DNA from 2 places in the Kosakonia sp. MUSA4 genome. Region 2 is predicted to be linked to the other one. Evidence: predicted binding sites of a transcription regulator. Region 2 holds the regulator's gene; the other holds the start of a gene.

Region 1 (3,417 bases), 1.8 Mb from region 2:
TGATCTTTAAGCGCCAGCAGTTGGGCGGTGGCGTAGGCGCGCTCAATCAGCGTACCGACACGAATAAAACACTGCGCATCGTTGCGCAGCAGCGTGCCGAACATCGCACCGCGAAACAGATGCGAGCGCTCTTTCACCCAGTCAAAAAAGGTATCAATACCGATTTTATCCACCCCGGACTGACGCAGATTGCGGATGTCGATACGCGTGGTGTTGATGCACTCCCACACTTCTGACGACAGGCTGCCGCGTACCGCGTGGGCGTTATTCCACGCCATTTCAATACAGCTATAAATGCTGCTCGGGTTGTGGCTGTCGAGGGCGAAGAAGTTCAGCAGGTTGTTCATGGAAAAGCGGGCGTAACGCTGCTGAAACAGCTCATGGGAAAAGGTGAGATTGAGCGGCAGCGCCAGATCGTGTTGCTGCTGGCGGTGGCGCGGCATCATTGACAGCTTCCAGGTGACATCCAGCACGCGGGCAAAGCTCTCTGCCCGCTCCAGGTAGCGGGCCATCCAGTACAGTTCGCTGGCTGTGCGGCTTAGCATCATTCATCCTCCTCCATCACCCAGGTATCTTTGGTGCCGCCGCCCTGCGACGAGTTCACCACCAGCGAACCTTCGTTCAGCGCCACGCGCGTCAGGCCGCCCGGCACCAGGCGAACCTCTTCGCCGGAGAGCACAAACGGGCGCAGATCGATGTGGCGCGGCGCCAGTCCCTCTTCGACAAAGGTCGGGCAGGTGGAGAGCGCCAGCGTCTCCTGGCCAATATAGTTGCCGGGGTTTGCCAGCAGCCGCTTGCGGAAATCCTCAATCTGCTGGCGGGTTGATTTTGGCCCGACCAGCATGCCGTATCCGCCCGCACCGTGAACCTCTTTCACCACCATGCTGTCGAGGTGGGCCAGCACATAGTTAAGATCGTCGGGTTTGCGGCACTGCCAGGTGGCGATATTGCCGAGAATCGGCTCCTCGCTGAGGTAGAAGCGGATCATCTCCGGCACATAGGGGTAAATGGATTTATCATCGGCAACGCCGGTGCCGATCGCGTTCGCCAGTACCACGCCGCCCGCCCGGTAGACCGACAGCAGGCCAGGAACACCGAGCATTGAATCGGCGCGAAACGCCAGCGGATCGAGAAACGCGTCGTCAATGCGGCGGTAGATCACATCCACCCGGCACGGGCCTTCGGTGGTGCGCATATAGAGCGCACCGCCTTTGACAAACAGGTCGGCGCTTTCTACCAGCTCAACGCCCATCTGCTGTGCCAGAAAACTGTGCTCAAAATAGGCGCTGTTAAAACGCCCTGGCGTCATCACCACCACCGTGGGATCGTCCACCGGCGTACTTTCACGCAGGGTTTGCAGCAAGTAGCCGGGGTAGCGCTCGACCGGCGCAATATGCTGGCTGGCGAAGAGATCCGGGTAGAGGCGCATCATCATCTTGCGGTTCTCCAGCATATAGGAGACGCCGGACGGGGTGCGCAGGTTATCTTCCAGCACGTAATAGCGGCCATCGCTGTTACGTACCATGTCGATACCGGTGATGTGAGCATAAATATTGTTGTGCAGATCCACGCCCTGCATACAGGGCTGGTACTGCTCATTCGCCAGAACCTGCTCGCGCGGGACAATACCGGCGTTGAGGATATTTTGCTGATGGTAGATATCGTACAGGAAAGCGTTTAGCGCTTTGACGCGCTGGCGGATGCCCTGATCGAGGATGCGCCACTCATGGGCCGGGATAATTCGCGGTACGCTGTCAAAGGGGATCAGGCGTTCAGTGCCGCCCTCTTCACCATAAACGTTGAAGGTAATGCCCACCCGGTGAAATAGCAGTTCTGCCTGTTCTTTCTTTTGATGGATAGCGTGCTGGTCGGTCTGTTGAAGCCACTGCCACCAGGCATCGTAATGCTGGCGTTGACTGCCCTCTGCGCTGAGCATCTCATCGTAGTAAGGTGCTGTCGGAAGCGTTATTTTTATCATTGTCATCCCCTGCATTGCGCGTGTGAAGATTCTGTAAAAATGCAGAAAGCATGCCAGCATGGCTGGCAATGCGTTTTCGTGGCGAGTACAGGCGCAAATGCACCATTTTGAGGCGAAGCGCAGCGGCAGCGCGCTAAAGTGGTGTGAAGGTAAGCGTAGCAGAAGCTGTACTAACGGCGTTTCGCGGCCGTCGGGCTGACCACCAGCCACACCGCCAGGCAGACAATCAGCGCGCCGATAACAAACCCACCGTTCAGCGTTTCGCCCAGCGCGAGGTAGCCCCACAGCACGGCAAACGGCGGGATAAGAAAGGTGACAGTCAGGCTGCGCAGCGGCCCGATATCGGCAATCAGGCGAAAATAGAGAATATACGCCACGGCGGTACAAAGCAGGCCCAGCGCCAGCACGCAGGCCCACACGGACGGCTGCGCCCAGTTGATGGTTGCGCCGCTGCCAATCGACCAGGCGCAGAACGGTAGCAAAAACAGCGTAGCGCCCGCCTGGCTACCGAAGGCGACCAGCGTCGGCTCCAGACCGCCGCGCGCCGTTATCCAGTGGCGGGTGAGAAAACCGGCAATGCCATAGCAGCCGGTCGCCACCAGGCAAGCCGCCACGCCAGCGGCGACCTCCTGCACGTTGCGCATTTCGCCGAGCGTGGTAATCGTCAAAATCCCCACCAGCCCGAGCACAACGCCCGCCCACTTTTTCCCGCTCAGGCGTTCGCCAAAAAACGCCACGCCCGCCAGCGCGCCCATCAACGGCGTGGTGGCATTGAGAACGGCGGAATACCCGGCAGGCAGCCAGCGCGCAGCCAGGCAGTACATCAAAAACGGCAGCCCGGAGTTGATCACCCCAAGCAGCAAGGTCGCGCGCAACTTACCGGAAAACTGAAACGCGCGGCGAAATAGCGCCAGCAGCGCCGCCAGGCCAGCAAAGCCAAACAGCACGCGGAGAAAAGCGGTGTTGATGGCGCCGAATTCCGGTGCGGCAATCCGCATAAACAGAAAGCTGGCGCCCCAGATGGCCGCCAGCATCACTAATCTCAGGTAATCAATGGCCCGCATTGTGCAACTCCTCGTGTTGCGTTTTTAACTAAAAATGTTTTACCCCGGCGGCATCAGGCTGACAAACCAGCATTTTTGCTACAGTTTAGTTGCACTTAATTATGCGGAGAGCCGCGATGACCCTACCGCCCCTGCAGGCGTTGATCTGTTTTGCTACTGTCGCCCGACATATGAGTATGAAAGCGGCGGCCGAGGAGTTATGCATTACCGCCAGTGCCGTGAGCCAGCAAATTGCCAGGCTGGAAGCGTGGCTGAATATCCGGCTGTTTATGCGCGGTCCGCGTTTTCTGGCGCTGACGGCAGAAGGGCACATTTATCTGCGCGCTATCCAGCCCGCGTTTAACCAGATATCGCAGGCCACGCAGCGGCTGATGG
Region 2 (3,417 bases):
ATCGGTTATTTACCGCAGGAAGCGTCCATTTTTCGTCGTCTGAGCGTGTATGACAACCTGATGGCGGTACTTCAGATCCGTGACGATCTGACTTCCGAACAGCGCGACGATCGCGCTAACGAATTGATGGAAGAGTTCCATATTGAGCATCTGCGAGACAATATGGGGCAGTCCCTTTCCGGTGGTGAACGTCGCCGTGTTGAAATTGCGCGCGCACTGGCGGCAAATCCTAAATTTATTTTGCTGGATGAACCCTTTGCGGGCGTCGATCCTATCTCGGTTATCGACATCAAGCGCATCATTGAACACTTACGTGACAGTGGGTTAGGCGTGTTGATTACTGACCACAATGTTCGCGAAACGTTGGCGGTGTGTGAACGAGCTTATATCGTCAGCCAGGGGCATTTAATTGCTCATGGTACACCGCAGCAAATCCTTGAAGACGAACATGTTAAGCGCGTATATCTTGGGGAAGACTTCAGACTCTGATAGGGTAGAGTTTATCGAGGTATTTTGTCGGAGAGTGCTGCTCTGAATATGAAGCAAGGTTTGCAATTAAGGCTTAGCCAACAGCTAGCTATGACGCCGCAACTGCAACAGGCTATCCGTCTGTTGCAGCTGTCTACGTTAGAACTTCAGCAGGAACTTCAGCAAGCGCTGGAGAGTAACCCATTGCTGGAACAAGCCGATCTTCATGAAGAAGTGGATAGCCAACAAACCCAGGAAAATGAAGGCCTGGATACTGTAGACGCGCTCGAACAGAAAGAGATGCCCGAAGAGCTGCCGCTGGACGCCAGTTGGGATGAGATTTATACCGCTGGAACACCTTCCGGCAGCAGCCACGATTATATTGATGACGAACTGCCGATTTATCAGGGGGAAACGACACAGTCTCTTCAGGATTACCTGATGTGGCAGGTAGAGTTAACGCCGTTTTCCGATACCGATCGCGCAATCGCAACCTCTATTGTCGATGCGGTCGATGAGACCGGCTACCTTACCGTGTCGCTTGAGGATGTGCTGGAAAGCATGGGTGATGAAGAAATCGGTCTCGATGAAGTTGAAGCGGTGTTAAAGCGCGTTCAGCGTTTCGATCCGGTTGGCGTCGCTGCGCGCGATCTGCGCGACTGCCTGTTGATCCAACTTTCCCAGTTCGCGAAAGATACGCCCTGGTGCGAAGAGGCTCGCCTGATCATCAGCGATCACCTCGATCTGCTCGCTAACCACGATTTCCGCTCTCTTATGCGCGTCACGCGTCTTAAAGAAGACGTGCTGAAAGAAGCAGTAAATTTGATCCAGTCGCTAGATCCGCGCCCCGGCCAGTCGATCCAGACCGGCGAACCAGAATATGTCATTCCGGATGTGCTGGTGCGTAAGCATAACGGGCGCTGGACGGTAGAACTGAACTCCGACAGCATTCCGCGTCTGCAAATCAACCAGCACTACGCTTCAATGGGCGGCGGCGCGCGCAATGACGCCGACACCCAGTTTATCCGCAGTAATTTGCAGGAAGCGAAGTGGCTGATCAAAAGCCTTGAAAGCCGTAACGACACGCTATTGCGCGTCAGCCGCTGCATCGTTGAGCAGCAGCAGGCGTTCTTTGAACAGGGCGAAGAGTTTATGAAACCGATGGTGCTGGCGGATATCGCCCAGGCCGTCGAAATGCACGAGTCCACGATTTCCCGTGTGACAACTCAGAAGTACCTGCACAGTCCTCGCGGCATTTTTGAACTGAAGTATTTCTTCTCCAGCCATGTGAATACGGAAGGCGGCGGCGAAGCCTCGTCAACAGCCATTCGCGCGCTGGTTAAGAAATTAATCGCCGCAGAAAACCCTGCAAAACCGCTGAGCGACAGTAAGCTGACGACGCTGCTTTCCGATCAAGGAATTATGGTAGCGCGGCGTACCGTTGCGAAGTATCGAGAGTCTTTATCCATTCCGCCGTCTAACCAGCGTAAACAGCTGGTGTGACCCAACCGATAAGGAAGACACTATGCAGCTTAACATCACAGGACAAAACGTCGAGATCACTGATGCTTTACGTGAATTTGTGAACAGCAAATTTGCCAAGCTTGAGCAGTATTTCGAAAGGATTAATCAGGTCTATATTGTGTTGAAAGTGGAGAAAGTGATCCATACCTCGGATGCAACCCTGCATGTAAATGGAGGTGAGTTGCATGCCAGCGCGGAAGGACAGGATATGTACGCTGCCATCGACGGTTTGATTGATAAACTATCGCGGCAGTTGACAAAACATAAAGATAAACTGAAACAACACTAATTGTCCGGGCGTTCGTTTGGCGCGTTGCACCCTACCGTAACCCGGTAGGGTGCTTAGCTCTGACGGCGCTTAGGTGAAATTATGATGAATAACGATTCGGCTCTTCAACTGAGCAATGTCCTTAACCAGGAATGTACACGTAGCGGCGTTCACTGCCAGAGCAAAAAACGAGCGCTGGAAATCATCAGTGAACTGGCGGCAAAACAGCTCGGCCTGCCGCCACAGGTCGTTTTCGAAGCCATTCTTACGCGTGAGAAAATGGGCAGTACCGGTATTGGTAACGGTATTGCCATTCCCCACGGTAAGCTGGAAGAGGACACGCTGCGTGCCGTCGGCGTTTTTGTGCAGCTCGAAACGCCCATAGCTTTCGACGCTATCGATAATCAGCCCGTTGATCTGCTGTTTGCACTGCTGGTGCCGGCCGATCAAACCAAAACGCATCTTCATACGCTCTCGCTGGTGGCTAAACGGCTGGCGGATAAAACCATTTGTCGTCGCCTGCGCAGTGCGCAGAACGATGAAGAGCTGTATCAGATAATCACGCAGACAGAAGGCGAAAGCGACGATGCGTAACGGGAAGAACACCTTTTTTGTCGTTGTGGGGAGAAACGGTTCATGGTCCTGATGATCGTAAGTGGTCGTTCGGGTTCAGGAAAATCCGTGGCCCTGCGCGCCCTGGAAGATATGGGCTTCTATTGTGTCGATAACCTGCCGGTCGTGCTGCTGCCGCAACTGGCGCAGACGCTCGCCGATCGTCAGACCTCTGCCGCCGTCAGTATTGATGTGCGTAACATGCCGGAATCACCGGAAATTTTTGAACAGGCGATGAGCAGTCTGCCAGATGCCTTCTCGCCGCAGCTGCTGTTCCTTGATGCTGACCGCAACACGCTGATTCGGCGCTACAGCGATACGCGCCGCTTACATCCGCTCTCCAGCAAGAATTTATCGCTGGAAAGCGCTATCGATGAAGAGAGCAACCTGCTGGAGCCACTGCGTTCCCGCGCGGACCTGATTGTCGATACCTCCGAAATGTCGGTACATGAGCTGGCCGAAATGCTGCGCACCCGCCTGCTCGGCAAGCGCGAGCGCGAACTGACCATGGTCTTTGAGTCGTTCGGCTTTAAGCACGGCATCCC

The links. The regulator sigma-54, encoded in region 2, starts transcription at its own class of promoters, with help from an activator protein. The targets are predictions, from matches to a motif close to GTTGGCACANNTTTCGCTNT.
Region 1: a site for sigma-54 is predicted at 2,017-2,036, ahead of C0557_RS04570 (circularly permuted type 2 ATP-grasp protein). Genes of this name have one in related genera too.

Annotation. Positions count from the first base shown of each region.
Region 1 covers NZ_CP025697.1:970,460-973,876, forward strand. The annotation lists gene C0557_RS04565 (alpha-E domain-containing protein) at 1-545, opposite strand, end outside; gene C0557_RS04570 (circularly permuted type 2 ATP-grasp protein) at 545-1,978, opposite strand; gene C0557_RS04575 (DMT family transporter) at 2,149-3,042, opposite strand; gene gcvA (transcriptional regulator GcvA) at 3,159-3,417, shown strand, end outside.
Region 2 covers NZ_CP025697.1:4,885,193-4,888,609, forward strand. The annotation lists gene lptB (LPS export ABC transporter ATP-binding protein) at 1-489, shown strand, start outside; gene rpoN (RNA polymerase factor sigma-54) at 538-1,971, shown strand; gene hpf (ribosome hibernation promoting factor) at 1,994-2,281, shown strand; gene ptsN (PTS IIA-like nitrogen regulatory protein PtsN) at 2,363-2,854, shown strand; gene rapZ (RNase adapter RapZ) at 2,897-3,417, shown strand, end outside.